3 regions of the Bacillus sp. AFS053548 genome follow, and region 2 is predicted to be linked to each of the others. Evidence: riboswitches for the same ligand, from Rfam matches in the RefSeq annotation. Region 2 holds a riboswitch; each other region holds the start of a gene.
What was found. A riboswitch is a leader RNA that binds a small molecule or an ion and turns the genes downstream of it on or off. The one in region 2 is predicted to bind thiamine pyrophosphate.
Positions count from the first base shown of each region.

Region 1: it holds a riboswitch for thiamine pyrophosphate, as region 2 does, so the genes downstream of both, CN946_RS05155 (ABC transporter substrate-binding protein) here and thiC (phosphomethylpyrimidine synthase ThiC) in region 2, are expected to answer to the same signal.
Region 3: it holds a riboswitch for thiamine pyrophosphate, as region 2 does, so the genes downstream of both, thiD (bifunctional hydroxymethylpyrimidine kinase/phosphomethylpyrimidine kinase) here and thiC (phosphomethylpyrimidine synthase ThiC) in region 2, are expected to answer to the same signal.

Region 1 covers NZ_NUHI01000008.1:45,719-55,990, forward strand. Annotated here, with positions in the region: gene hmpA (NO-inducible flavohemoprotein) at 1-861, opposite strand, end outside; gene CN946_RS05145 (RrF2 family transcriptional regulator) at 1,048-1,491, shown strand; gene racE (glutamate racemase) at 1,589-2,380, opposite strand; TPP riboswitch at 2,609-2,718, shown strand; gene CN946_RS05155 (ABC transporter substrate-binding protein) at 2,807-3,799, shown strand; gene CN946_RS05160 (thiamine-binding protein) at 3,812-4,102, shown strand; gene CN946_RS05165 (ABC transporter permease) at 4,102-4,869, shown strand; gene CN946_RS05170 (ABC transporter ATP-binding protein) at 4,866-5,597, shown strand; gene CN946_RS05175 (TatD family hydrolase) at 5,602-6,369, shown strand; gene CN946_RS05180 (helix-turn-helix domain-containing protein) at 6,672-6,896, opposite strand; gene CN946_RS05185 (GerMN domain-containing protein) at 7,097-8,140, shown strand; gene rph (ribonuclease PH) at 8,327-9,067, shown strand; gene CN946_RS05195 (XTP/dITP diphosphatase) at 9,092-9,712, shown strand; gene CN946_RS05200 (metallophosphoesterase family protein) at 9,712-10,215, shown strand.
Region 2 covers NZ_NUHI01000034.1:26,757-37,028, reverse strand. Annotated here, with positions in the region: gene CN946_RS17970 (hypothetical protein) at 1-48, shown strand, start outside; gene CN946_RS17965 (YjcZ family sporulation protein) at 221-352, shown strand; gene CN946_RS17960 (small acid-soluble spore protein H) at 496-675, shown strand; gene thiC (phosphomethylpyrimidine synthase ThiC) at 921-2,699, opposite strand; TPP riboswitch at 2,837-2,951, opposite strand; TPP riboswitch at 3,186-3,295, shown strand; gene CN946_RS17950 (thiamine phosphate synthase) at 3,386-4,000, shown strand; gene thiO (glycine oxidase ThiO) at 3,984-5,075, shown strand; gene thiS (sulfur carrier protein ThiS) at 5,102-5,305, shown strand; gene CN946_RS17935 (thiazole synthase) at 5,308-6,075, shown strand; gene CN946_RS17930 (ThiF family adenylyltransferase) at 6,072-7,079, shown strand; gene CN946_RS17925 (hypothetical protein) at 7,268-8,074, opposite strand; gene CN946_RS17920 (cation transporter) at 8,160-8,360, opposite strand; gene CN946_RS17915 (heavy metal translocating P-type ATPase) at 8,373-10,272, opposite strand, start outside.
Region 3 covers NZ_NUHI01000005.1:25,053-35,324, forward strand. Annotated here, with positions in the region: gene CN946_RS02010 (hydroxymethylglutaryl-CoA lyase) at 1-483, opposite strand, end outside; gene CN946_RS02015 (acetyl-CoA carboxylase biotin carboxyl carrier protein subunit) at 496-717, opposite strand; gene CN946_RS02020 (acetyl-CoA carboxylase biotin carboxylase subunit) at 728-2,068, opposite strand; gene CN946_RS02025 (acyl-CoA dehydrogenase family protein) at 2,080-3,225, opposite strand; gene thiE (thiamine phosphate synthase) at 3,871-4,506, opposite strand; gene thiM (hydroxyethylthiazole kinase) at 4,497-5,309, opposite strand; gene cytX (putative hydroxymethylpyrimidine transporter CytX) at 5,293-6,531, opposite strand; gene thiD (bifunctional hydroxymethylpyrimidine kinase/phosphomethylpyrimidine kinase) at 6,524-7,330, opposite strand; TPP riboswitch at 7,466-7,577, opposite strand; gene CN946_RS02050 (FeoB-associated Cys-rich membrane protein) at 7,676-7,837, opposite strand; gene feoB (ferrous iron transport protein B) at 7,856-9,856, opposite strand; gene CN946_RS02060 (FeoA family protein) at 9,850-10,080, opposite strand.

The DNA of each region.
Region 1 (10,272 bases), on a different contig from region 2:
TGACTTAGCCATACTAATTAATGGAGTAATTCCAACACCACCGCTTAAGAAAACAACATCTGAATCAATTTCAGTATTTAAAGTAAATTCACCTGCTGGAGCAGTAATTTCCAGTGTATCACCAACATTTACTTGATTGTGTAGGTAGTTTGAGAATTTACCAAGTGGTTGGTTTTCTTCAGCTTCTCTTTTTACTGATATTCTAAAGTGATTTTTACCTGGTGCATCAGATAAACTATATTGTCTGTTTGATAAATATTCTTCACCAGGAATTTGTGAACGAACAGTAATATATTGACCAGATAAGAAAGTAGGAACTGAAGAACCATCTTTAGGAACTAAGTAGAATGAAGTAATTACATCGCTTTCTTCCACTTTTTCGATGACTTTAAACTCTTTAAATTCAGACCATCCGCCTTCTTGAGAAGATGCTTCCTCATACATTTCTTTTTCGATATCGATAAATACTTGTGCAATAATTCCATATGCTTCCGCCCAAGCACCTAGTATTTCATCAGTTGCAGCATCACCAAGTACTTCTTTTATTGCCCCTAGTAAATGTTGCCCTACGATTGGATAGTGCTCAGCTTTAACTTGAAGACTGCGGTGCTTTTGCGCAATTTGTTTTACAACAGGAATAATTGTTGCTAGTTTATCAATGTTCTGTGCAGCAGCTAAAACAGTATTTGCAAGTGCAGTTTGTTGTCTACCTTGTTGTTGATTTGTATGATTAAATACATTTAATAGTTCAGGATGATTAGTAAATAAATTTTTATAGAATACTTTAGTTATATCTGTACCCTTTACTTCTAAGACTGGAACTGTTGACTTAATAATATCAATTGTTTTTTGAGATAGCATGAAAAATCCCCCTAATCACGTTTTAAAGTAGTATTATAAATACATCTTTATCTTAGACCTAGAATTTATTTAAAGCAATATGTAAAATACATCTTTTGTGAATTTTTTCGCAAAAATACATAAAAGTTTAAAAAAAGTTCACAATTATGCTATGATTAATCTTAAATAAAACAGTGAGGACAAGTTATGCGTTTAACAACTTATTCGGATTACTCTCTTCGTGTACTAATATTTCTAAGCTCTGAGCCAGGTGAAAAATTAGTTAATATTAAGGACATCGCTGAAGCTTATGATATTTCTAAAAACCATTTAATGAAAATAATTTATAATTTAGGAAAGATGGGCTATATCGAAACGATCCGTGGTAGAAACGGTGGAATCCGTTTAGCTAAATTACCATCAGAAATAAATATCGGTGAAATTATTCGTAAAACTGAAGAAGACTTTAATATTGTAGAATGTTTTGAGCACGGCAATACTTGTGTTATTACACCTGTTTGTTCTTTAAAACATATATTTAATAATGCATTAGAACAATTTTTAAAAGTTTTAGATCAATATACATTAGATGATATTGTAAAAAACAATGCGATGCTTAAAGATTATTTTTCAAGTAATACAAAAGAATAGTTTTTTTGAAATAGAAGAGCGTCCCCAATTTAAAAACAAAAAAACCAACAAAGTAAGCCTTTGTTGGTTTTTTTCATTTAATGTGGTTTATTGACTTTTATAGTTTAATATACTTTACGTTTTCCATCGGTTCTTGGAATAAGGATGAAGCTATTTTACTAAAAATGGTTGGATCCCCAGTTGTAAAAAATTCATGTGAAGTGATTTCAGAGTTAGATAAAATATTTTGTTGATCCAGAATTGCACTTACTTCTAAAGCTGTTTCATCACCAGAGCTGATCAGTTGGATTGATGGTCCCATCACTTTTTGGATGATTGGACTTAATAATGGGTAATGCGTGCAACCTAGTATTAGGGTATCAATATTTGAATCAATAAGCGGTGCAAGAGTGTGTTTAACAATCTCAAATATTTCAGGTTTATTGTAGTCCCCATTTTCAACAATTCCAGCAAACTCTGGGCATGCCAAACCTTCAATTATAACTTTGTCATTAATTCGCTTTAGTGCAGAATGATATGCTTTACTATTAATAGTAGCATTCGTTCCTATGACACCGATTTGGTCATTTTGTGTTAATTTTATTGCTGCTCTAGCACCTGGGCGGACAACTCCAATGACTGGGATTTGAAGTTTTTCTCGCATTTCATTTAAGACTACTGAAGTTGCTGTATTACAGGCGATGACTAACATTTTAATATCTTTCTCCAATAGAAAATTAGTCATTTCCCAAGTGAATTCTCTAATTTCCGTATATGGTCGTGATCCGTATGGACATCTTGCTGTATCGCCTAAATATAAAATGTCCTCTTTAGGTAATTGTCTTATAATTTGTTTGGCAACTGTTAAGCCCCCAACACCTGAGTCAATGACTCCGATTGGCTTATTCAAAAAATCCCCTCATTTTACTTAATAATTTGTTGATGTAGTATATTCTTTATTCATTTAAGATTTTACTATAAGAAATGATATTTTTGTTTATCATTCTCTTTTTAAAAATGTTAAAATTTCATAGTTTTATTGTGCTTATTAACAGAGTATTAAAACATTTAAACACAAGTTAAAAATAATTCGTAAATTCAATCATTATCTGTTATATTAATGAGGGAAGTTTATATGAGAAAAATGTGGAGGAGCCAGTGTTGCTGGCTGAGATAGCATCCTTAAGGTGTTGACTCTTAGAACCTGATCTGGGTGATGCCAGCGTAGGGAACAGTATCTCTTTTTAGATATGTTTTTTACAGCGCATTTACGTCCGGGTTAGTATCCGGACGTTTTCTTTTTGTATAAACAAAAAACAAAAAGGAGATATAGATAATGAAAAAACTAGTAGTATTTTTAGTAGCTATTTGTTTAATGTTAACCGGGTGTGGTCAAAACAAAACTGCTACTACTAAAAAGACAAAGAAATTAAAAAAGGTGACAGTCGTACTAGACTGGACGCCAAATACAAATCATACTGGGCTATTTGTTGCAAAGGAAAAAGGTTATTTTAAGGAACAAGGACTTGATGTAGATATAATCAGCCCAGGAGAAACAGGTGCAGACCAATTGGTGGCATCAGGTAAAGCAGATTTTGGAGTTTCTTATCAAGAGTCAATTACACAAGCAAGAGTTCAAAATGTACCGATTGTATCAATTGCAGCAATTATTCAACATAATACTTCTGGGTTTGCTTCACCAGTGAAAAAAGAAATTAAGTCTCCAAAAGATTTCGTTGGAAAAACATATGGTGGATGGGGTTCACCGGTTGAAAAGGCTATTTTAAAATCACTTATGTCAGAAGAAAATGCTAATGTTAATAAGTTAAATATCGTTAATATGGGTGATGCTGATTTCTTTACAGCGGTAAAGAGAGATATCGATTTTGCGTGGATTTATCAAGGATGGACAGGGATTGAAGCAGAGCTACGTGGAGAAAAATTAAACATGATTTATTTAACTGATTATAGTAAAAAGCTAGATTACTATACTCCAGTTTTAGCTACAAACGAAAAAATGATTAGTAAAAACCCTAAAATAGTAAAAGCGTTTGTGGCTGCAGCATCAAAAGGATATAATTTTGCGATTGATAACCCAAAAGAAGCTGCATCGATTTTAATAAAGGATAATCCAGATTTAGATAAAAAATTAGTGGAAAAAAGCCAAGAATGGTTAGCATCTAAATATAAAGATGATGCAGACCGTTGGGGTGAGCAAAAGTTATCAGTTTGGAAAAACTATGCTGATTTCTTAGCTGAAAATAAATTATTAGAAGGAAACTTTAAGCCGAAAGAAGCATTTACGAATGATTTCTTACCAGCGAAATAAGGAGGAGCAAAAATGCAATCTACTTTAATGAGTGTCCAAATTATACCGAAAACAAATAATATTGAGGATGTTATTCCAGCAGTTGATGAAGCAATTAAAATTATTGATGAATCAGGTGTAAAATATCAAGTTCAACCATTGGAAACAACTATGGAAGGCGACTTGAATCAATTATTAATGGTTGTTCAAAAAATGAATGAAAGAATGATTGAAATAGGTTGCCACAATGTTATAACTCAAATGAAAATACTTTATCAACCACAAGGTATTACGATGGATGTGTTAACGGAGAAGTACCGTTAATGAAATCAAAAAATATTAAAGGATGGCAACCAATCGTTGTCATCCTGCTTTTTTTAATCTGTTGGCAGCTAAGTATTAAAATTTGGAAAATCGAATCTTGGTTATTGCCAGGACCGATCGCAATCTTTAAAGAAGGAATGAAGTCATCTGATTCACTACTTCCTCATATTTCTTCTACAATTCAATTAACGATTATTGGATTGTTAATTGGTAGTTTATTAGGATTTTTAATCGCATTTCTATTGCATTTAATTCCAGGTGTTAGGGAAGCTTTTTACCCATTATTAATTCTTTCGCAAAATGTACCAATTATCGTATTGGCACCGCTTTTAATTATTTGGTTTGGATTTGGTGTATTACCTAAATTAATTATTATTTCTCTTGTTTGTTTTTTCCCAGTTACAGTTTCAGCTTTAGATGGTTTCCGACAAACACCAAGTGAACTAATAAATTATATGAAAATGGCGGGAGCATCCAAATCACAAATTTTTTGGAAAGTTGAATTGCCTTTTTCTCTACCTTCCATTTTTTCAGGCTTAAAGATTTCTGCAACTTATAGTGTTATGGGGGCAGTTATATCTGAATGGCTCGGAGCGAAATCTGGAATTGGGGTGTATATGACTTTAGCTTCATCTTCATTTAGAACAGATCGAGTATTTGTTTCAATTTTTATCATTATGTTTTTAAGTATGCTTTTCTTCTTCCTAATAGTCGTAATTGAACGTTTTACTGTTAAATGGAAAGTTAAAGGGGAGAAACGGAAATGACATTACAAGTGGAACAATTATCAAAGAGTTATAGCGGTCATCAAGTTCTAGAGAATATTTCTCTTTATGTAAACGAGGGAGAATTTGTTTCAATTTTAGGCCCATCTGGTAGCGGGAAAAGTACGTTGTTTCATCTTATAGGTGGTTTACTAAAACCTGATTCCGGAGAAGTAAAGTTAAATGGGTCGATAATAAATGGAGAACTTGGTCATGTTAGTTTTATGCCTCAAGATCATTCATTACTACCTTGGAGAACAGTATTAAAAAATATTGTTTTGTCACAAGAATTAAAGCATAAACCTGATGAAAAGTTGGCAAGAGACTGGCTTAAAAAAACTGGTTTAGAAAACTATGAGAATGCTTACCCTCATGAATTATCTGGTGGTATGAAACAAAGAGTTTCATTTTTAAGGTCTCTACTAGCACCGCAGTCGTTCATGTGTATGGATGAGCCTTTTTCAGCTTTAGATGAGTTCACTAGACTTGAAATGCAACAATGGCTCTTATCAATATGGGAGGAGCAACGACGATCAATTTTATTAGTAACGCATAATATTGATGAAGCGTTGTTAATGTCTGATCGAATATATATATTTTCTGACAAACCCGCAAAAATCAAAGAAGAAATCATTGTTCCATTTCCAAGACCACGTAAAAAAGAATTATTATTGAGTGATGAATTTACGGAATATAAAAGAAAAATCTATTTGGCTTTAGAGAAGGAGTAATACGATGAAAATGATAGATGCTCATATTCATTTAGATTCTTATGATATTAGTCAAAGAGAAGAAATATTAGCTAATTTAGAAACACACGAAATCGAGGCGCTCATTTCGGTATCGATGGATTTAAAATCTAGTAAGAAAAATTTAGAGTTAAAAAATCAAAATAATAGTGTATATCCAGCATTCGGATTTCATCCTGAACAACAAATCCCATCTGATGAAGAGGTTAATCAATTAATTGAATGGATTAAGAATAATCAGGATGAAATGGTCGCAATTGGGGAAGTTGGTTTACCATATTATAAGAATTTAGAAGAACAGATTGATTACGTACCTTATATTCAATTACTAGAAAAATTTATCTCACTTGCAAAAGAGTTAAATAAACCGATTATATTACATGCGGTGTATGAGGACGCCGAAACCGTCTGTAATCTATTAGAAAAATATTTTATTAAAAAAGCCCATTTTCATTGGTTTAAAGGGGACGAACTTACAATTAAACGGATGATGCAAAATGAGTATTTTATCTCAATTACACCAGATGTATTATATGAAAATGAGATTCAAGACTTAGTAAAAAAGTATCCTTTAGAATTAATGATGATAGAAACAGATGGTCCTTGGCCATTTGAAGGGCCTTTTGAGAATGAGTGGACACATCCAAAATTTATGCATCAATCGGTTGCAAAGATAGCTGAGTTAAAAGAGATAGATCTATCAAATGCATATAAAACTTTATATGAAAATACTAAGAAATTTTATAGTATATAAAATAAGAAAATCGTTATCCAACAGGAAACGATTTTTTTATTTTAATTAGTTTAGTTTTAGGTAGGTAAAAAGAGCTAAAATAAAATCCCCCTATAGCAGAGCATCTATCCTAATTTACGGATAGGCTTTTTTATCTACTATAAGTAGGATATAAAGTTAAACTTTCAATTTAGATAATCAGATTCTTTACAAGCAAGAAAATAGTGAAATGTAAAACTTAAGTTTCAATGTAAATACCAAAACCGGCATGTGATTAGAATGCCGGCAGTATGTTGGTTTGTAGAAGTGTTTCTACAAAATAACTACAGTTCAAGCTCTCCCATACGAAGAAGCTCTATAACTGCTTGTGATCGCCCCTTAACCCCAAGCTTCTGCATTGCATTTGAAATATGATTTCTCACAGTTTTTTCACTTATAAAAAGTTCTTCAGCAATTTCTCTTGTAGTCTTATCTTGAACAAGAAGCTCGAATACTTCTTTTTCACGCTTTGTGAGTGTGTGCTTTGTTTGATAGTCTCTATCCTTCAACTGTGCTAACCCTCCTTGCTTGACCGAGCTGTTCTTCGGATGGGTATTCATTTAGTCTTTTTATCATATGAACGATAGGTCTTTTAGGTGAATATTTCCAGTAAATTTAGAGCTAGATTTAAATTATTTATTTTTTTCTATTTAGCTTGTTCTAAAAAATGTACAGGCTCGTATAAATAGTAAAAAAGCGTGGGGGGAGTATGGTGATGAAAAAAAGATTGTTAGTAACAGCGGCAGCGGTATGTGGAATTGCAACAATGAGTGGATGTAGTTTACTTCCAACGAAATCTTCAACTGACATTGATCCACCTAAAACTGTAGTTTATAAAAGTGATCAACCTTCAAAAGAAGTAGCAAAGAAAGAGGAAACTGTAAAAAGGGAATTATATTTAATTGATCGTAACGGGTATATTGTACCGCAAACGTTCCAATTACCTAAGTCTACTAGCTTGGCTAAACAAGCGTTAGAGTACTTAGTAAAAGATGGTCCTGTTACAGATGAATTACCGAATGGTTTCCAAGCAGTTTTACCTCCGAATACTGAAGTTTTAGGTGTTCAAACTCAAAAGGATGGTACGATTATTGCTGATTTTTCACCAGAATTTAAGCAATACCGTGCTGAAGATGAATTAAAAGTGTTTCAAGCTGTTACTTGGACGTTAACTCAATTTGATAATGTGACAAAGGTGAAAATTCGAGTAAACGGAAAAGAGCTTGCATCGATGCCAGTAAATAAAGCTCAAATTGGTGATGGGTTAACAAGAGATGATGGAATTAACTTTGATAAAGGTGATATTGTAGATATTATGAACTCCAGACCAGTTACGTTATATTATGTTTCTCAAGGGGAAATGGGAGACACTTATTATGTACCTGTAACGACTAGGATTTCAAATGCTGAAACAGATTCATATTCAGCAATCGTAAATGAACTTGTAAAAGGTCCATCTGAATATTCGAATTTAGTTTCCGATTTTGGAACTGATACGAAACTAGTTAGTCAACCTGTTTTCAAAGGCGGTAAACTAGTACTTAATTTTAACGATGGTATCTATGGAAATATTGCAAAAAATATGATCAATAATGATGTACTACAGCCACTTGTACTTTCTTTAACTGAGCAAAAAGGAGTTAAGTCTATTGAAATTCAAATCAATGGAAAATTAACTGCGCTAGACCAACAAGGCAAGCCTTTAAGCCAACCTGTTTCTAGACCTAAGGATGTAAATACAAAAAAATTGTAAGCCAGTGGTTAGGGAAAGATAATATTTAACTTTAAAAAAATGTTTTAAATTTAAACCTTGTACAAAAATTGTGATGATTTTTGTACAAGGTTTTTAATTTTATCTATAAATTACACTTAATAAGTAGAAATGAAATCACATTTTTGTCTATACTAGTATTTGGAAGATTTTGTAGGAGGAACGATCATGAAAAGAACAGATGGAAGATTAAATAATGAACTTAGACCCATAGAGATTATTACTCACTATACAAAGCATGCAGAAGGTTCTGTGCTGATCAGTATTGGTGATACGAAGGTAATTTGTAATGCAACAGTTGAGGACCGTGTACCGCCATTTTTGAGAAATAGTGGAAAAGGTTGGATTTCAGCTGAATATTCAATGTTACCTAGGGCTACTCAAGAGCGTACAATACGTGAATCATCTAAAGGTAAAGTTACTGGTCGAACAATGGAAATTCAACGTTTAATAGGAAGAGCGTTAAGAGCAGTAGTTGATTTAGAAGCACTTGGTGAAAAGACAATTTGGATCGATTGTGATGTAATTCAAGCAGATGGAGGAACAAGAACTACTTCAATTACTGGTGCATTTGTTGCGATGATGCTTGCTTTTGATAAATTAATTAAAATGGATAAATTGAAATCGTATCCTGTAAAAGATTATTTAGCAGCAACTTCGGTTGGTATTTTAGATGACCTTGGACCAGTACTAGATTTATATTATGTAGAAGATTCTGCTGCAAGTGTTGATATGAATATTATTATGACTGGAAAAGGACAGTTTGTTGAACTTCAAGGAACTGGTGAAGAAGCAACATTTTCAAGAGAAGAATTAAATGAGTTACTATCTTTAGGTGAATTAGGAATTAAATCTCTAATTGAAAAACAAAAAGAAGTGTTATTACAAGAAGGTATTAAATTTCAATAATCATTTCGAGGAGAGACTTTAAGGATGGAAACAATCATTATTGCGACAAATAATCAAGGTAAAGTGAAGGATTTTGAAGCACTTTTTAACCCGATGGGATTTCAAATTAAGTCTTTAAAAGACTTTCCTGATATTCAAGAAGTTGAAGAAACAGGAACTACATTTGAAGAAAATGCGATTTTAAAAGCTGAGTATTTAGCGAGTGAGTTACATACGCCAGTCATTGCAGATGACTCTGGTTTAATAGTGGATGCACTTGAAGGTAGACCAGGTGTTTATTCTGCTCGATATGCCGGATTACATAAAAGTGATGAAGATAATTTACAAAAAGTTTTAAGTGAACTAGTAGGAGTTTTTCCTGGAAAAAGAACTGCGCGATTTTATTGTGCTTTAGCTTTAGCGGTTCCAGGCAAAGAAACAATCACTGTTTATGGTACAGTTGAAGGGTATATTGCCAATGAAAAAAGAGGAACAAATGGTTTTGGCTACGATCCAATATTCTTTTTGCCAGAATTAGATAAAACGATGGCTGAATTAACAACAGATGAAAAAGGTGGCTTAAGTCATCGCGCTAATGCAATTAAATCATTAATGAGTGTAATAAATAAAGAAGATAAAGACTTTTTACTAAGAGGATCAAATTAATGAAAGTACTAATTGTAAGTGATAGCCATGGATTGACAAAACCATTGCAAGAAATCGCCGACCGATATCGTGACAGTGTAGATTTAATGATTCACTGTGGAGATTCAGAATTAGAAGTGAATGCTAAGGAACTAGAGGATTATAATGTTGTAAGAGGAAATTGTGATTTCAGAGGAGAATTCCCTGAAGAATTTATTCACCGTGGGAATGAATATACAATCTATGCAACACATGGTCATTTACATGGAATAAAACAGTCATTACAAAAGCTGTATTATCGTTGTAAAGAAGTTGGAGCAACAATTGCTTGTTTCGGTCACTCACATGTATTAGGAGCCGAAGTAATTGATGGTGTGCTTTTTATTAACCCTGGCAGCATTTTATTACCGAGAATGCGAAAAGAAAAGACTTATGCTATTCTTGAAATATTTGGTAAGAAAGCTAATGTTACTTTTTATAATACAGATGGAACGGAGCTTATAACAACTTCATTTGAATTATAATGAATAACAGGAGGTTAGTAGCTTATATGCTACTAACCTTATCTAAAAACAAAAAAA
Region 2 (10,272 bases):
AATGGTTATGTAGTTGAAACAGCAATTTCACTTCCTAAGGAAAAATAATTCATTTATTAAAACTTACGTCTAGGTATAAGCCTAATTACATTATAGACTAGTTTCATAGTTGGCAAAAAAACATACGATACATTATCCACCTCTCCTAATTGTAATTTTCAATTAGTTACATGACCCTAAGGGAGTTTCCCTTAAATATCGTATGAAGGAGGTCACATGTATGAGTACTGGACATCACGGTCACCATCTTAACGGTTTTGCTTTAATCGTTGTTCTATTTATCTTATTAATCATTGTTGGAGCAGCTTGCTGGTCTGGACATGACGGATATGGATATGGACATCACTGGTAATCATTAAAAACTATAAAACTTCTGTTAAATTTTAACAGGAGTTTTTTTTATTTATAAAAAAGCTTGTACTTGTTTATGAATACTCAAGTATATCTCTGTTAATAATATGTTAGGTTTCTATTTTTAATTAGAGGAGGTTCCTTATGAATAAACAACGAGCTCAAGAAATTGCTTCTTCACCTGAAATGGCTAATGTTACATATAATGGAGTACCAATTTACATTCAACATGTTGATGAAACAAATGAAACTGCTAGAATCTATCCGCTTGGTCAACCAGATCGAGAGGAAGAAGTTTCAATCAATAGTTTGTCAGAACATTAATTTTCGAGTAAAAAAACAAACCTCTTTGTTTTGAGGTTTGTTTTTTATTGTTTCACGTTTTACCAAGACAAGCTTTCAATTAAACTGCATTTAAGGCATTCCTGAATCGTATCTTTCTTCTGGAAATCGTGTACACAATTTTTTTGAATTGTGATCAATTCGATTTTTAACTGACTCATATTTCTTTCCAAATTCTTTATTTCTTTTATGATTTCTTCTACCCTATTCATATAAGGCCCACACCCTTATTGATAGATTTCTCCGCCTTGTTTTCTAAATTCAAGTGCTTTTTCTTTCATTCCTTCTTCAATGATTGAATCATTCTGAAGTTCTTCTTGTTTTACTAAATCTCTAATATCTTGTGAGATTCTCATACTACAGAATTTTGGACCACACATTGAACAAAAATGTGCTGTTTTAGCTCCTTCAGCAGGTAATGTTTCGTCATGATATTCAATTGCTCTTTCAGGATCAAGGGAAAGATTAAACTGATCACGCCATCTAAATTCAAATCTTGCTTTTGAAAGTGCATCATCTCTTTTTTGTGCACCAGGGTGCCCTTTTGCTAAGTCAGCTGCATGCGCTGCTATTTTGTATGTAATAACACCTACTCTAACATCTTCTTTATTTGGAAGACCTAAATGCTCTTTCGGAGTTACATAACAAAGCATTGCAGTACCAAACCAACCAATCATTGCTGCACCGATCGCTGATGTAATGTGATCGTATCCAGGTGCAATATCAGTCGTTAACGGTCCTAATGTATAAAATGGCGCTTCCTGACAGATCTCTAATTGTTTATCCATATTCTCTTTAATTAAGTGCATTGGTACATGTCCCGGTCCTTCAATCATAACTTGAACATCGTGTTTCCATGCAATTTTCGTTAACTCACCTAGTGTTTCCAATTCAGAAAACTGTGCTTCGTCATTTGCATCGGCGATTGAGCCTGGTCTAAGTCCATCTCCTAAAGAGAATGTTACGTCATAACGCTTCATAATTTCACAAATTTCTTCAAAATGAGTATATAAAAAATTCTCTTTATGGTGAGCTAAACACCATTGAGCCAAAATAGATCCACCTCGAGATACAATTCCTGTCACTCGTTTTGCCGTTAATGGGATATATCGTAATAATACACCCGCGTGAATCGTAAAATAGTCTACCCCTTGTTCCGCTTGCTCGATTAGAGTGTCTCTAAATACTTCCCAGCTTAAGTCTTCCGCAATCCCATTAACCTTTTCAAGTGCCTGATAAATCGGAACTGTCCCTACTGGTACTGGAGAATTTCGGATAATCCATTCACGTGTTGTATGAATATTCTTCCCAGTAGAAAGATCCATCATCGTATCCGCTCCCCAACGAGTAGCCCATGTCATTTTTTCTACTTCTTCTTCAATTGAGGACGTAACGGCTGAATTACCTATATTGGCATTAATTTTCACATGAAAATTACGACCGATAATCATTGGCTCACTTTCAGGGTGATTAATATTCGATGGAATGACAGCCCTTCCTTTTGCAACTTCATCGCGAACAAATTCAGCTGAAACATTCTCTCGAATTGCAATAAATTCCATTTCAGGTGTAATAATCCCTTTACGAGCATAATGCATTTGAGTAATATTTCCATGATCCTTTGCACGTAATGGTTTTCTTTTTAACCCTTTAAATACCTCAACATTATGTTGATCTGACTCTTTTCTATATCCATTATCTTCAGGCTTTATTTCACGCCCTTCATACTCTTCAACATCATTTCGCTCGATTACCCAGTTTTGTCTAATCGCCTTAAGTCCCATTCGAATATCAACTGAGCTAGCTGAATCTGTGTAAGGTCCGCTAGTGTCGTAAACTCTAACTGGAGCATTTTCTTCTTCGCCAAAAGTACCAGTTGTTGGACTTAATTGAATCTCACGCATTGGTACTTTAATGTCAGGTCTAGATCCTTCAACATACACCTTATTACTCCCTGAAAAACTAGACATGATGGAAAAATTCATTTCATTTACAGAATTGTTCATTTGATTTCATTCCCCTTTTTAATTAGTTTAAAAAGGACGAAATCCAATCCATTTAAAGCATGAAAAAAAGCCGAAATCTTATATTTAAGACCCGGCTAAATGTTAGTAAAACTACATTAACAATTATGAAATCATTAATGAGAAATTTCTAACTTCCCCACGCTGGTATGAACCAGATCAGGTCCTGAGGGTTAAGAAACTTATGCACGTTTCTCTCTCAGCCCAACTAATTGGACACCCCTAGTCAATCGATTAAATTGTTCCACCTAAATATAAACCCTCATTTTTAAAATGTAAATGCTTTTATTTCCCTAAAATTTTACAGAAATGGCCAATTCAAAAAAATTTAAGCTTTTTTATACTCGCAAAAATACTTGATTTCATTATGCTTCAAGCCCAATTTCTGGTAAAAAAATAGATTAGTAAAAAATATTTAGTATTGAATATTATTTTTTATATGCTATGCTAAGATTAATTTTCATACATATTCATCACTAGGGGATCCCTTGATAAGGGCTGAGAATAAAGTAGTTACTTTTAAACCCTCAAAACCTGAACAGGCTAGTACCTGCGTAGGAAAGTGGCGCATTTTATATTTTTCCTGCGTGCAATGTAACCACTTTCTTTTTTTAGGAAAGTGGTTTTTTTGTTTGAAAAAATTTTGCTAATGAAAGAGGCGCTGGGACATGGAACTTATTGCAATTACAGATGATCAGCACTCAGTCGAAGTACTTGCTACAAAAATAATTCAAATAATCGATGCAGTCGACTATGTACATATTCGTGAAAAATCGAAAAAGGCAATCGAGCTAATATCACTCTTAAATCTACTAAAAATGAACAAAGTAGATATGAAAAAAATTGTTTTAAATGATCGATTAGATATAGCTATTTTCTCTAATCTATCAAATATTCACTTGCCAGGACATGGTCTTCCACTTGTTGATGTAAAAGAATATTTTCCTAATTTACGAGTAGGAAAATCAGTTCACACTCTTACTGAAGCAATACAGGCAGAAAATGATAAAGCTGACTATATTATGTACGGTCATTGTTTTGAAACAGAGTGTAAAAATGGATTAACACCTAATGGAATTGAACTAATTCCAGAAATGAAAAAAACGTTAACTATACCAATCTATGCAGTCGGCGGAATATTACCTGAACATATCCAAGTTCTAAAAGAGAACGACATTGATGGTATTGCTGTCATGTCTGGCATATTTTCTGCTCAAAATCCTCTAGAAGCTGCGCTGCAATATTTTGAAAGGTGCAAATTCGCTTATGAACAAGAAATTTGATGTGGTAGTAATTGGTGGAGGAATAATAGGTTGTTCCATTGCTTATTATCTAGCGAAAGAAAACATTAATGTCGCAGTTCTTGAAGGACAGCAAGTTGGACAGAAAACAACTAAGGCAGCTGCTGGAATGCTTGGTGCCCATTCCGAGTGGGATCACTCCGAGTCATTTTTTACTTTTGCAAGAAACAGTCAATTAACTTATTTTCATCTTCAAGAAGAATTAAAAGAATTATGTGGAATTGATATTGAACTTAAAAAAGGTGGCATTTTCAAACTAGCTTATACAGAATTAGAAAAAAAACAATTAACTCCCCTACTCACTCAAACTTCGGCACTTTGGTATAACCAGGAGGAGTTAAAAAAGCAGATACCTGGTGTCCATTCAAACATTATTGGAGCAGCTTATATTGAAGACGACGTGAATGTATTACCTGTTTCTGTCTGTAACGCATTTTGTAAAGGTGCTCAACTTTTAGGTGCAACTATTTTTGACTATACACATGTATTTCAAATTCAAAAAAATGATTCACATTATTTAATTAAAACAACAAATGGTAATTTTGAAGCAAAAACCATTGTAGTTGCAAGTGGCGTTTGGAGTAATTCATTGTTTGGACAGCTTGGATTACATCACGAAATTATTCCCGTTAAAGGTGAATGCATCTCGGTAAAAAGTGAAAAAGTTGCATTAAAGCATACTCTGTTCCATGAACAAAATTATATTGTTCCAAGGAATGACGGACGCCTTGTCATCGGAGCTACGATGATTGATAACGAATGGAATGAGAACCCTAGTTTAGGGGGAGTTGAGTCATTAATACGAAACGCTAAAAAAATGCTTCCCGAAATTGAAGACATGAAAATTGATTCATTTTGGGCAGGATTACGACCGCGAACTATAGACTATAATCCCTTTATTGGTACTCATCCAGAAGAAGATCAAATCTTATTTGCGACCGGCCATTTTCGAAATGGAATATTGCTTGCACCGGCTACTGGAAAATTAATTCGAGATTTGATCCTTAAGCGGAAAGTCGATCGTAACTGGATCGAAGCATTTAAAATCAATCGCTAATTTTAACTCTTTGGAGGTGTAAGCATTTGGAAATAAGATTAAACGGAAAGAATATCGATATTTCGAGCAAAACCTGTACAATTCAGGATCTACTTAATGAATATCAATTAGAAAACCGAATTGTTATTGTCGAGGTTAATAAAGAAATTATTTATAAAGAACAGTATCCGTTAACCCGTCTCTCAAACGGAGATTCTGTAGAATTAATACATTTTGTAGGTGGTGGCTAATTATGTTAAAAGTAGGAAATCATACGTTTCATTCAAGATTATTATTAGGAACAGGAAAATACCCTTCATTTGAAGTCCAGAAAGAAGCTGTTGAAGTATCGGAAGCCGAGATACTAACTTTTGCTGTTAGAAGAATGAATATTTTTGAAGAATCTCAACCAAATTTTCTTGAACAATTAGATCTATCGAAATATAAATTATTACCTAATACGGCTGGTGCAAAAACCGCTGAAGAGGCAGTTAGAATTGCTAGATTGGCAAAAGCGTCAGGCTTGTGCGATATGATCAAGGTAGAAGTAATTGGGTGTGATAAATCATTATTACCCGATCCAATCGAAACATTGAAAGCTTCAGAAATGTTATTAAACGAAGGATTTATTGTATTACCTTATACTTCCGATGATGTTGTGCTTGCAAGAAGACTAGAAGAACTTGGAGTACATGCGATTATGCCAGGTGCATCTCCAATCGGTTCCGGAAAAGGAATTATTAATCCATTAAATCTTAAATTCATCATTGAGCAATCGAATGTACCTGTTATAGTAGATGCCGGAATCGGGTCACCAAAAGATGCTGCTTTTGCAATGGAGCTAGGTGCTGATGGAGTCCTTTTAAATACTGCAGTTTCTAATGCGAAAGATCCTGTAAAAATGGCAGTTGCAATGAAGCTTGCTATTGAAGCTGGAAGGCTTGGTTTTGAGGCAGGAAGAATTGAAGAAAAAAATTATGGTGAAGCTAGTAGCCCAATCACAGGGTTGGTGAATTCTTGACAAACCGTTATGCAAAGCAAGAATTATTTTTAGGAAGCGATTGTCAATCAAACTTACAAAAAGCCAGTGCCATTATTATTGGTCTTGGTGCACTAGGCTCATCAATAGCAGAAATGCTTGTAAGGGCCGGCATTGGAAATATAACAATTGTTGACCGTGATTACGTTGAATGGAGTAATTTACAAAGGCAATCTCTTTATACTGAAGAGGATGCTAGAAATAAACTACCTAAAGTAATTGCAGCTAAAAATCGACTTCAACAAATTAATAGTGAAGTATCGATTACTAGTTTAATAAAAGATATTACTAGTCTTAATATTGAAGAGATGATTAAAGGTCAAACAATCATACTAGATGCAACAGATAATTTTGAAACTAGAATGGTAGTGAATGATGCAGCTATTAAGCATGGAATTCCTTTTATTTTTGGTGCGTGTGTAGGAAGCTATGGCCTCTCATTTCCAATTATTCCAGGTAAAACCCCATGTCTTAACTGTTTATTAAATCATATACCAACTTTAAATATGACTTGCGATACAGTAGGAGTAATCAGTCCAATTGTGCAAATGATTGCTGCCTACCAAGTAACCTATGCCATGCAATATCTTACTAACTATGAACTTTTACCAATCTTACAATCGATTGATGTTTGGAAGCATGAAAAGTCTGATATAAACATTGAAAAATTGAAAAATAAAAATTGTCCAACATGTGGTCCTATAAGAAGTTATCCATTTTTAAAAGATGATGACCATATGAAGTCATACGTTTTATGTGGAAGAGATGCAGTCCAATTAAGAGTATCATCTCCTAAAATCCCAACACTAACTAACCTTTCTGAAAGATTACAAGGGTTAGTAAATGATTTGATTGTAAATCCTTATTTATTGTCATGTACATATGAAGATCATCGCATTGTTCTATTTAAAGACGGTCGAGCGATTATTCACGGTACAAAGGAACCATCTGTTGCTAAGGAGCTCTATCGCAAAGTTTTAGGTTAAAATAGAAAAATACCCTTTCAAAGACTAATAATTTACTAGTCTTTGAAAGGGCTAATTATAAACAATTCCTATAATTTAATTAGATTCATTCCCTACTGAACCTGCTAATGTTAAGCTAGATTCTTCATCGATTGGAAATTCAATAACTGTTCTTCCAACATTAATACAGCAGCTATCATGGAAGGAAATTATGGTACGTCTACTATAAATGGTACGATAAACACATTGCCATTTTGCTTAAACTGTCCCCATATTTTATACAATCCCTTTTTTGGAAAACTCGTCATGAATTCCGCAACAGGTCCGCTTGATTTTTCATTCATAGGATGCACATGTAAATATGTATTAGTGTCGCCACTAATCGCAACAACATGACCAACTGCACCTAAATAAGGCTGTAAATCATTAATATCTTTTTTTGTTTTAGCATCTTTGATCGTATATGTCATTTTAACTTCATGATCTGTCGTTAATTTATCAAATTTTAAAGTAATCTCTTTTCCATCAATTACTTTTGTTAATACTTTATCCGGTATTAGTGAAACCGGTTTGACTTGTTGCCCAGAAACTTTTACTAATTTGGATTTTACGTTTTTATCGGAGTCCTTAGGTTTAAAATCTGTAAATAACTTATACTCACCGCCATTTGGAAAGTTCGGTATTACTGTAAACAATCCTTTACCCTTATATTGTGGATGCAAATGGTCAAAAAAAGATAAATCCTTACTTACAACGATCAAATGCATTAATTTTTCATGTTCAATTTCAAACTGTTCAACTGGTTTTCCTTTTAAACTATTAACCTGTATGTTTAAATCTACTTTATTATTACTCTCTGGAATACCATTAAATGAAAATTTTACTTGAGTAGTATCTATCTCTTCTTTTGTTTCATGATTCATATTTTGATGAGTTGATCCTGTGTGTGTCTTACTTTCACAACCACTTAATCCAAAAACAATAACAAAACTAAGTAACAACAATAAGTATTTCATCTAATTCTCTCCCCAGTATAGTATTTTTTTTCAAATAAAAAGCGAACCTATAGTTCGCCTTTTATTTGTTCGATAAACATTTAGTTTAAACGATATCGTACCCTTGATCTTCAATAGCCTCTTTCACTTTCTCAATTGTTTCAGCGTTTGAAGTATTGAATGTTACTTCTTTATTTTCTAAACTTACGATTATATTATTTGTACCAGACACTCCTTCTACAGCTTTCATAACTGCAGCTTTGCAGTGTCCACATGTCATACCTTCTACTTTTAAAATTGTTTCCATTCCTAAATCCTCCTAAATTTTTATGCGTTTTAATCGTAATGCATTTATGACAACCGATACAGAGCTAAATGCCATGGCAGCACCTGCAATCCAAGGCTGCAACAACCCTAAAGCTGCTATCGGTATACCTAAACTGTTATAAAATAACGCCCAAAATAAATTTTGGCGAATATTATTCATAGTTTTCTTACTTAAGCTAATAGCTTTCGGAATATGTGATAAGTCGCCACCTACTAGCGTAACATCCGCTGTTTCAATCGCTACATCTGCACCAGTACCAATCGCCATACCAATATCAGCTTTAGCAAGAGCTGGAGCATCATTAATCCCATCTCCAACCATCGCAACAATTTTCCCTTGTTTTTGTAGTTCAGCTACTATATCTGCTTTTTTCTCTGGTAGAACTTCAGCAAATACATTTTCAATCCCAACTTGATCTGCAATCGCCTGTGCTGTGTGTTTATTATCACCGGTTACCATAAAAACTTCTATTTTTAAATCCTTTAATGCTTTAATCGCATTTCTTGAAGATTCTTTTATTGTATCGGCTACGGCAATAATACCTTCTAGCTTCTCTTCAATTGCTACTAACATTCCTGTCTTTCCAGCAGATTCAAATACGATTAATTGTTCATTTACTGAAGAAAAATCGATATTCTTTTCATTCATTAACTTTCTAGTACCGATATATACCTTTTTATTTTCAATCAAGGCTTCTACTCCATGTCCAGGTATGGCAATAAACTCTGTAATATCAGTTAGTTGCAATTCCTGTTTAACAGCGTATTGAACAATTGCTTGTGCTAAAGGATGCTCTGACATTTTCTCTACACTTGCAACGAGCTTCAATAAATCCTCTCGATGATTTAAATTAATGATATCTGTTACTTCAGGCTTTCCTTTTGTAACAGTACCTGTTTTATCAAGAATGATTGTATTAATTTTTTGGGTAGTTTCTAGAAATTCTCCGCCTTTGTATAAAATCCCATTTTCCGCACCTTTTCCACTTCCAACCATAATCGAAGTTGGTGTAGCAAGTCCTAAAGCACAAGGACATGCTATGACTAAAACAGCTATTGCTACTTCAATTGATTTGGGCAAATTTTGTGGATCGATTACAAAAAACCAAATGATAAATGTCAATATAGCTATGCCAATCACAATTGGAACAAATATATTCGAAATTCGATCAGCTAATCTTTGAATTGGTGCTTTTGAACCTTGTGCCTCTTCAACTATTTTTACAATATTTGCTAATGCCGTATCCTTACCAACCTTCTCAGCTCGTATTGTTAAAATACCATTTCCATTGACTGTTGCTCCAACAACTTTATCATCCGTCTTTTTATCAACTGGTAAAGACTCACCTGTAATCATTGATTCATCAACTGTAGATACTCCCGAAACAATGACCCCATCCACTGGAATTTTCTCACCTGGTTTAACAAGTAGTAGATCTCCAACTTTTACAGCTTCCAATGGTACATAAACTTCATTTCCATTTTCTAAAACAATTGCTTCCTTAGCTTGCAATTCCATTAGTTTTGAAATTGCTTCAGTCGTTTTCCCTTTAGCAATATACTCAAAATATTTTCCAAGCAATACTAACGTTATTAAAACCGCACTTGTCTCAAAATATAGATGCGGCATATACATACCATTATTTATTGTCTTAATTGACTCAACTAAGCTATAAAAGTAAGCAGCCGATGTTCCAAGTACGACGAGCACATCCATATTCGCACTATAATTTCGTATTGCTTTAAAGGCTCCCACATAAAAATGCCAACCTATAATAAACTGTACAGGAGTTGCAAACAAAAGTTGAAACCATGGATTCATTAATAAATGTGGCATCCATATATTTGTACTAAATGGCAGATGGGATACCATCGAATACAAAAGTGGAAGT
Region 3 (10,272 bases), on a different contig from region 2:
TTGGATCACCTTCATTTGGTCTACAGCACCCTCATATGGGCAACCAAATACAGTTGAAATATATGCTCTAGTAGTCTTTTTATTGTTTTTACATTCTGTAATCATTGAGCGAATATCGCTCATTGAATGCTCGATTCTCGCGTTTTTATTTTTTAAATTATGTGTTTCGCTAGCAGATACAAAGAAATTAATTTCATCTGCATCTACTTCAAATGCACTCATTAACCCTCTTTTATTAGGAACAAGAGCTGCATAAGTAACCCCATCTTTTTTCTTAAGCTTTGTAAATAGATCTACCGAGTCACTTAATTGAGGAATCCAGTCTGGTCTCACAAACGAAGAAACTTCAATATAAGATAAACCACTCTCTACTAATAAATTGATCCACTCAAGCTTCTTTTCAGTGGAAACAAACTGTTTTTCATTTTGCAAGCCATCACGTGGACCTACTTCTCTTATAAAAGCCGATTGAGGTAGCTTCATCACTAATAACTCCTAACCTAGTTTTTCAACTTGAATTAAAGAGTCGCCCTCGTTTACAAAATCACCTTCGTTAACGAACACATTTACGACTTTACATTTGTAAGGAGCAGCATGCGGAATTTCCATTTTCATAGATTCTAAGATTACATAATCTTGATCACTACTAATTTCATCCCCTACAGATACAAGACATTTCCATACGCTTCCAGCCATCATTGCAGTTAAGTTTTCCATTTTAATTACCTCATTTCACTTTTTGATATTCACTAATAAAACTTGTTGTATAGTCGCCTTCTTGGAATGCATTCGTTGAAAGAATATCAATCAAAAACGGCAGATTTGTTTTAATACCTTCAATTTCTACCTTTTTAAGATAATTGTGCAGTTGAATTACTGCTTCTTTTCTTGTATTAGCCGTAACAATCACTTTCGCTAAAAGTGGATCATAAAACGGTGATACAACCCATCCATCATAAAGATGCGTATCAATACGTACACCAATCTCCTCTGGGAAGTTACAGTGTTGAATTGTTCCTGGTGATGGGAAGAAAGTTTTAGGATCCTCAGCATATACCCTTACTTCGATAGAGTGACCATTCATTTCTACATGAGTTGGACGAATTGGAAGTGCTTCACCAAATGTGATACGGAACTGCCATTCAACTAGATCAATTCCTGTAATTCCTTCCGTTACACCGTGCTCAACTTGTAATCTAGTATTCATTTCTAAGAAATAAATATTTTCTTTTTCATCAACTAAAAATTCAATTGTCCCCACGTTTACATATTTCATTTGATTAGCAATCGTAAGGGCATATTCTTCCAGTTTCTTTCTACCTTGTGGAGAAAGGAACGGTGATGGTGCTTCCTCTACAACTTTTTGGTTTCTTCTTTGAATTGAACAATCCCTTTCAAATAAGAAAACAGCGTTGCCATGAGTATCAGCAGCGATTTGTGCTTCAATATGTCTCGGTTTAATAATCGCTTTTTCAATGAATACATCATCATTCGCAAAAAATTGAAGTGCTCTCGTTTGTGTTGTTAAAAATTCTTTTTCTAGCTGTGCTTCGTTTTCGATTAACTTCATACCAATACCGCCGCCACCACTAGAAGCTTTTAACATAACAGGATACCCAATTTGTTCTGCTATTTCTCGTGCTTCTTCAACCGATTGAATTGGATGAGAATTTCCTTTTATTAACGGAATGTTTAATTGCTCCATTATTTGTCTAGCTCTTATTTTTTCGCCCATCATCTCTAAATGCTCTGGCTTAGGACCAACAAATAAAATACCTGCTTCTTTACATTTTCTAGCAAAATCACTATTTTCTGATAGGAAGCCATATCCAGGATGAATTGCTGTTACATTATTTTCTTTTGCAATTTGTATAATTAAATCTGCGTTTAAATACGTGTCTTTCGTATGATTTCCTTTTAAAGAAAAAGCTTCATCACTTAACTTAACATGCAAACTTTCTTTATCAGCATCTGAATAAACTGCCACAGTTTGATAACGAAGCTTTTTACATGTTTCGATAATTCTACATGCGATTTCCCCGCGGTTTGCAATAAGTATTTTGATCATATTCTCTCTCCTTATCGACATCCTAATTGACGTGCAATTACCATACGTTGAATTTCTGATGTACCTTCACCAATTTCAAGTAACTTAGCATCACGCACTAAACGCTCGATTCCATACTCCTTCATATAGCCATATCCACCATGAATTTGTAATGATTCATTCGCAATTTTGGAAGCGATTTCAGATGCGTATAACTTAGCGAATGCCGCTTCTTTCGCAAACGGTTTTCCATTGTCTTTTAACCACGCAGCTTTATGCACCATATTTCTCGCTAACTCAATTCCCATTGCCATATCAGCTAATTTAAATTGAATAGCTTGGAAACTAGATAAAGGTTGTTTAAATTGTTTACGTTCTTTCGCATATACTAATGCTTTATCAAAAGCCTTTTGTGCTATACCTACTGCAAGTGCTGCAATTGAAATTCTACCACCATCTAATGTATATAAGAATTGGCCAAAACCTTTATCAGGATTGCCAAGAATATTTTCTTTTGGAACACGTACGCCATCTAAAACGATTTGAGTCGTATTAGAAGCACGGACACCCATCTTGTCATAAGGATCTGTAATTGTTAATCCTTCTGAGTCAGTTGGTACGATAAACGCACAAATATTTTTCTTTCCTTTTTCATCAATAGAAGTATAAGCAGTTACGATAATTGTGTTAGAATACTGAGCATTTGTGATCCAGCATTTTTCACCAGTAATCACATACTCATCACCTTCTAAAACTGCTTTTGTTTGTGTTCCACCAGCATCAGAACCCGCATTTGGCTCTGTTAAACCGAAAGCTCCAAGTGTTTTTCCTTGCGCCATTGGAGCTAAGTATTTTTGCTTTTGTTCCTCTGTACCAAAATAGTAAATTGGAGAGGCACCTAATGAACATGTTGCAGCAAAACTTAAACCTGTTCCTCCACATGCACGCCCTATTTCCTCTACAGCTAACGCATAACTAATTGTATCGCCACCGCTACCGCCGTATTCTTCAGGGAACGGAATTCCTAATAAACCTAATTCACCCATTTTTTTGAACGTTTCAATCGGGAATTTGCTATCACGATCAAGTTCCTCTGCAAAAGGCTCAATTTCCTTTGCCGCGAAATCTCGTACCATTTCTTGAATCATTTGCTGTTCTTTAGATAATAAAAAATCCATGTGTTAGTCACTCTCCTTTTAATATTTAGGTACGTTTTAAAAAACGTAAGAATGCCTCCAACTGCAGCAAATAGCAGTGGAGTCCCCTATCTCGTGTATAAGAAATAAATATTTTAGTCTTACAATTGATAATATTCGCTATTTTCTACCATTTTCCTTTAATCTATGTTCGACAAATTGAGACAAGAGAGGAAATGTTAGGAAAAGTGGAAGGATGGTGGAAATTTAGTCCAAAGTACAATTGAACGGGGGATTGCAAATAAGAAGTTCATTAGTGCAAATAAAACAGGAAATGTTGCAATTAAACGGCATAGTGCAAATAAAAATGGCAAATCTGCAATTAAAATGAAAAATTACCCATGCCAGTTAGGGTATTTTACACTAAAAATCGTATTACAGTTGTTCTTTTCAAATGGAAAACTAGCAAACTTGCTTTGATTCCTCCTATATCAGTACAAATCTACCAATGTTAATTAAATAATAATGAAAAAAGGGCCAAGGATGGCCCCTTTTTCATTTCTCGCTAAACTCCAATTAGTCAGGACACTAATTACATTATTGGCTACTGCAATGAACGGAACATAACTCAAAAAAAGGCACCTATCCATCAATAACGATGAAATAGATACCCCAGATACTAATTTATTATTTTTTAACCAGCACACTCAAATGTTCAGCAGCCGATTTAATATCTTCTTTCCCTAATATCGCAGAAACAATCGCAACACCATCAATATTTGTTTCCATTAATTGTGAAACATTTTCTTCATTAATCCCACCAATTCCTACGATTGGAATTTTTATCGCTTCACGTATGTTTCGTAATTCGTCTAGTGTTAAATACTTCGCATCTAATTTTGTACTTGTTGGGTATACCGAGCCAATTCCAACATAATCCGCACCTTGTTCCTGCGCAAGCATTGCTTCTTCTAATGTTGTTGCAGAAACGCCAATAATCATGTCTTCTCCAACAATCTTTCTAGCTACGGTTAAAGGTAAGTCTTCTTGTCCGATGTGTAATCCATCCGCTTTAATTGCCAAAGCGATATCTAAACGATCATTAATAATCAATGGAACATTATATTTTGAAGTTACTTCTTTTACTTGCATAGCAATTTTGTAAAAGTCTAGACTACTACAATTCTTTTCTCTTATTTGTACGATTGTTGTTCCACCTTTAATTGCTTCCTCAACAGATTGAACTAAATCTCTCGATCCTAATACATCTCGATCCGTTACTAAATAAAGCTTATAATCTATTTTACTTTTAGTTATAGCCATTCGATTTTCCCCCCTGTTAGAAGTGTATCAACAGAAGCTTTAGATACTTCATCAAATAAGTTTACTTTAAATGTGCCAATTCCTTGTCCTTCAGTTAAGCGAGCCTTAGCAAGCTCTCCACATAGTCCCATTGTAGTAATACCGGAAACAGCTGCTAGGAAATAATCATTCGTTGCACCAGCATAAGTTCCAATTAATGATGTACTCATACATCCAGTTCCAGTTACATCAGCTAGCATTTTATCCCCATTTGAAATGGTACATACTCGGTCTTGTTCTGCAATAATATCTACTACACCTGTAATTGCAACTACTGAGCCTAATTTCGCTGAAAGAGATTTCGCAATTTCAACACCGTCTTCTTCACCAGCTACAGAATCAACACCTTTAATTTGAACATTTAAGCCAGCAATCATTTTAATCTCTGACATATTTCCACGAACTACTGCAAAACGTACTTCTTTCAATAGTTTAGCTGTCGTTTCTGTACGTAGAGTTGTTGCTCCTACACCAACAGGATCTAATATTACTGGTACGCCTAATTGATTAGCCTTTTTACCAGCTTTAATCATTGATTGAATTGTTCTTTCATTTAATGTTCCAATATTAATAACAAGTGATGAAGCAAAAGATACCATTTCTTCTACTTCGGCTAAATCATCGGCCATAACTGGAGATCCACCTAGAGCTAACACCATATTTGCACAGTCATTTACAGTTACATAATTTGTAATGTGATGAACTAAAGGCTTTTTCTCTTTCACGCTTTCAAGAATTTGACTCATTTCATTCATAGTTAACATTTTTTTCTCCCCCGATTCGCTTTGGAACAAGCTTATTAATAACAAACTGGACAACTATATAAATCACACAAATTAAAATCATACTTGGAACAGTAGCTCCAAGGAAGAAATCTAATTGGACAAACTTGCGATAAATGAAAACCCCTAAAATCCATGTAATAAATGCAAGCCAATCAATTTTCAACGATTTTCTTATATTTGTTCTTTTTAGAATAAAGTAATCTGTTAATAAAATTGCGTACAACGGTGCAAAAAAAGAACCTATTGTATATAAGAATCCTTCATATTTCTCGATTGGGAAAATAACAGCCAATATTGTTCCAATAGCGGTAACGATAAGAGCTATATGTTTTCCATTTAGCTTCGGAAAGATAGTTGTAACTGATATTCCGGCAGAATAAGCATCCATGAAAGTAGTTGTAACAGTCGCTAAGACGACGATACCAACTGCAAATAATCCTAGATTTGCACTCATTAAAACAGCAACCGGGTCTACTTCATTAAATGCTAACGCTGCGCCTAATCCAATAATATACATCCAAGAGCTACCAAACATATAACCTATAAAACTACCAATTGCACCATCCTTTGTTGTCTTTGCAAATCGAGTATAATCACTAATTAAGGGAATCCAAGATAATGGCATAATCACCGACAATTCAACTGCTTCTCCAAAAGATAATCCAGAAGTGCTTGGTTGAGTTAAGATTTTACCACTTTTAAAAATGACAAAACAAAGCACAATTGTTAAAACAAATAGTAAACCAACCGCTAAACTATTAAGTTTTTTAGAAGCATTTTGTCCAAAGTACAACCAGATTGCGATTAATACTCCAATTACTAAACACCAAACCCATAGGTGGTCAAACCGATAATCTTTTATTGTAACTAAATTGATTGAGCGAGCTCCAGTTAAAATCATAATTGCTGTCCAGCCTAGTAACTGTAGAACATTCAAAATCGAAAACAAATAGCTACCATAGTTACCAAATGAAATTTTTGTAGATTCCATGGCTGACAATCTTTGCTGTGAACCAATGACTCCACCTAAAATAAGCAATAATGTTCCAAGTAAATGCCCTACTAAAATGGCCGTCATACCTTTCTTAAAACCTAGTGGTGCTACTAGGGCACCAGTCATAATTTCTGCTACAGAAACTGCCGCACCAAACCACAGTGTTGTAAAGTTCCACTTCGTCATTTTTGCATTTTGATTAGACATATTGAACTCCTGCCTTTTGATACAATGAGTAAAAATGATGTACAGGACCTACCCCTTTTCCGATTGAAAAGGAATGTTGGATTGCTAATGTTATATAGTTTTTCGCCTCTCTAATTGCCTCATTTAATTCAAGTTCATTTGCTAAATTAGATGTAATGGCAGAAGATAAAGTACAACCTGTACCATGGGTATTAATTGTATTGATCCTCACGCTATTAAAGCTTGTGAACTCCTCACCATTAAAACAAATATCAGTAGCTTCCCCTTCTAGATGACCACCCTTTACAAGGACGTTCTTAGCACCTAATGAGTGAATTTGAATAGCAGCTTCTTTCATCTCTTCAATCGTTGTAATTTTTCTACCAGTAATAACTTCTGCTTCAGGAAGATTTGGCGTAATAACAGTTGCTAACGGAATCAACTCTTGAATTAAAACTTCCTTTGCATCCAGACTTAATAAGTCAAATCCGCTTTTTGAAACCATAACTGGATCAACTACGATTTGCTTTGGTTTATATTGCTTTAGTTTCTCAGCAATGACTTTAATCGTCTCTATTTGAGATACCATTCCAATTTTTACAGCATCGACTTCAATATCAGTAAAAATTGCATCTAACTGACTAGCAATAATCTCTGGTGTCATATCTTGTACTGCAAACACTCCTTGCGTATTTTGGGCTGTTACTGCTGTAATAACACTCATTCCAAATACACGATGAGCTGAAAACGTCTTTAAATCCGCTTGAATACCTGCACCACCACTTGAATCAGAGCCTGCTATCGTTAATACTTTCTTCAATTTTCTTCCCCCTATTTCATGAATAGAACTCTTTGATCTTACAGATAGAAGATGAAACTTGATTTTAAATACAAAAAAGCACAAATCCCATAAGGACTTGTGCTCGAACAAATCAATGTTATGAATACAAAATATGCATTCTACCGTTCACTTTCCTACGCTGGCATTATCCAGATCAGGTTAAAGGGTCAAAGACTTCCCGTGTCTTAATCTCAGCCGAACATTTACGGCACCCCTAGTACTATTCAATTTTTTAAGTTGATTACTTTATCATCTTAATGAATCCTTCTACTTTATTCAAGTATTTAGACAGATTACTTTAATTTTAATCTTTTCTAGTTAACGCTATATTTCTATTTTTGAATAATTTGTATCACAATTTGAACTACAAGTTTTTGCGATTGAGCAAGAACCACATTTACCTTTTTTTGTTTTCTTTACATATCGTAAAAGTGTCCACCCTGCATATCCAAAAATAAGAGCCCCTATTATAATATTGACAATCATAAGTAGATACCCCTTTCTTTAGTAGCCTAAGAGACTTCCAACTTGATAGATAATTAGCGCTAATATATACGCAATAACTAATGCATATCCAACTGAGAAATACGTCCATTTAGCTGAACCTGTCTCTTTACGAATTGTCGCTACAGTTGCAAGACATGGTACATACAATAAGACAAATACCATAAAGCTAAAAGCAGAAAGTGCAGAAAACTGTGTTGACAATATTCCTTGTAAAGAATTTGCATTCGGCACATGATAGATAATATTCATGGCAGATACGACAACCTCTTTCGCTAAAAATCCTGTTAGTAAAGAAGCACCTGCTTGCCATGTCCCGAAACCTAAAGGTGCCAGTATTGGTGTAAGTATTCCGCCAATCATTGCTAAAAAGCTATCATCCATCGAAACACCTAAACCACTTGGTCCCATATAAGATAATAACCATATTACTACAGAACCACCAAAAATAAACGTACCTGCTTTTCGAATAAACCCTTTACCTTTATCCCATGTGCTTCTAAACAAAGCTTTACCTTGTGGCATACGGTACGGTGGGAGTTCTACGACAAATAATGAAAACTCACCCTTTAATATAGTAGATGAAAAGACCTTAGCTAATACTAATGCAACTACTATTCCGAGTATATACAGTGAAAAAACAACTATTGCTTGATTTTTCGCAAAAAACGCGCCAACGAATAGTGCATATACTGGTAAACGCGCCGAACAAGACATTAACGGTGTTAACAAAATGGTGAGTAATCTCTCTCTAGGCTGTTCAATCGTTCTAGCAGCCATAACTCCGGGTACATTACAACCAAACCCTATAATCATAGGTATAAATGCCTTTCCTGTTAAACCAACCATTTCCATCGAGCGATCCATTACTAAAGCCGCTCGAGACATATATCCAAAATCTTCAAGGAATGATATTAATAAAAACAAAATAAAAATTTGTGGAACAAAGACTAAAACTCCACCAACACCGGCAACAATACCGTCAAGAATAACTGCTTTTATAAAATCTGATGCATGTATTGCATTTAAACCGTTTGTTAGCCAGTCTGTTACATGTCCTGATAAAAAACCATCTAATGCGTCAGATAAAGGTAACCCCAACCAATCAAAAGTAAGCTTAAACATTAAAAACATTGTCACTAGGAAAATAGGAATACCCAAAATTGGGTGTGTAACAAATCGATCAATGCGATCAGTTAAAGTAACTGCTTCATTAGATTCTTTCTCTACAGATCTACCAATTAAATTTGAAATCACTTCTTTTCTTACAGAATAAATCCATTTTGAAGGTGACACGCCGTGTTCACTGTTTAATTGTTCCTCTGTTATGCTAATTACTTGGTCAATTTTACTAAAATCGTAGGATGAAGCTATAAATTCTATTACCTCTTTATTGTCCTCTAAGATTTGTATTGCAGTCCATCTTTTAGGAATAGATAAAGTTGAAGGTAATAGAGCCATAATATTTTTAATACCGTCTTCAATAATTATTCCATAATCAATTTCAAACTCAACTTCAGATTGAGGAATTGTCTCTATTAATTCATTTACCTCGTTTGTTCCCTTACCCGATCTAGCATCAATTGGAATAACTGGTACTTGTAATATCTTTGAGATACTAGAAGGATCAACTGAAATCCCTCTCCTTTTAGCAACATCAACCATATTTAGACCAATAATCATTGATTTATTAAACTCTAGAAGTTGAAGAGTGAGCATTAAATTTCTCTCTAATTGAGCAGCGTCAACAATATTAATCATCCCATCAAATGTTTCATTTACAAAAAAATGTGAAACAACGGCCTCATCTTTTGAAAGAGGGCTTAGAGAATAGATACCTGGTAAATCAATTAGATTTCCAAGTTTATTTTTAATAGTCCCTACCTTTTTTTCAACGGTAACCCCACTCCAATTTCCTACGTATTGGTATGTACCTGTTAAATTATTAAATAGAGAAGTTTTTCCTGTATTTGGATTTCCAATAAGCGCTATATTTAACATATTTTTTCTACCTTTATCCCTGATGCATCTAGAAATCGAATGCCAAGTGATTGTCCGCAATTTTCAATCATACAAGGTCCCTTGAACGGCATTGTACATTGTAAGCAGACCATAGACCCTTCACTTATCCCTAGATCTAAAAGACGTCTCTTCACTGCCTCACCTAGTGATGACAAATCTGTTATTTTAGCTTTTTCGCCTTTTTTTAATTCTGAAAGTAACATAAGTGATTCCCCCGGATCAAAACTTATTATATATAAACAATTAATAATGATAATCCTTATCAATATCTATATCTTAAGTTAAGTCAAGTTAATTGTCTACCTGCTTTTATGAAAAGGTTAACTTAAGAAAAAATTCTCAAAATTGAGTGAATAAAACCAAGAAAAAACCTACAAAGATCATTCAATGTAGGC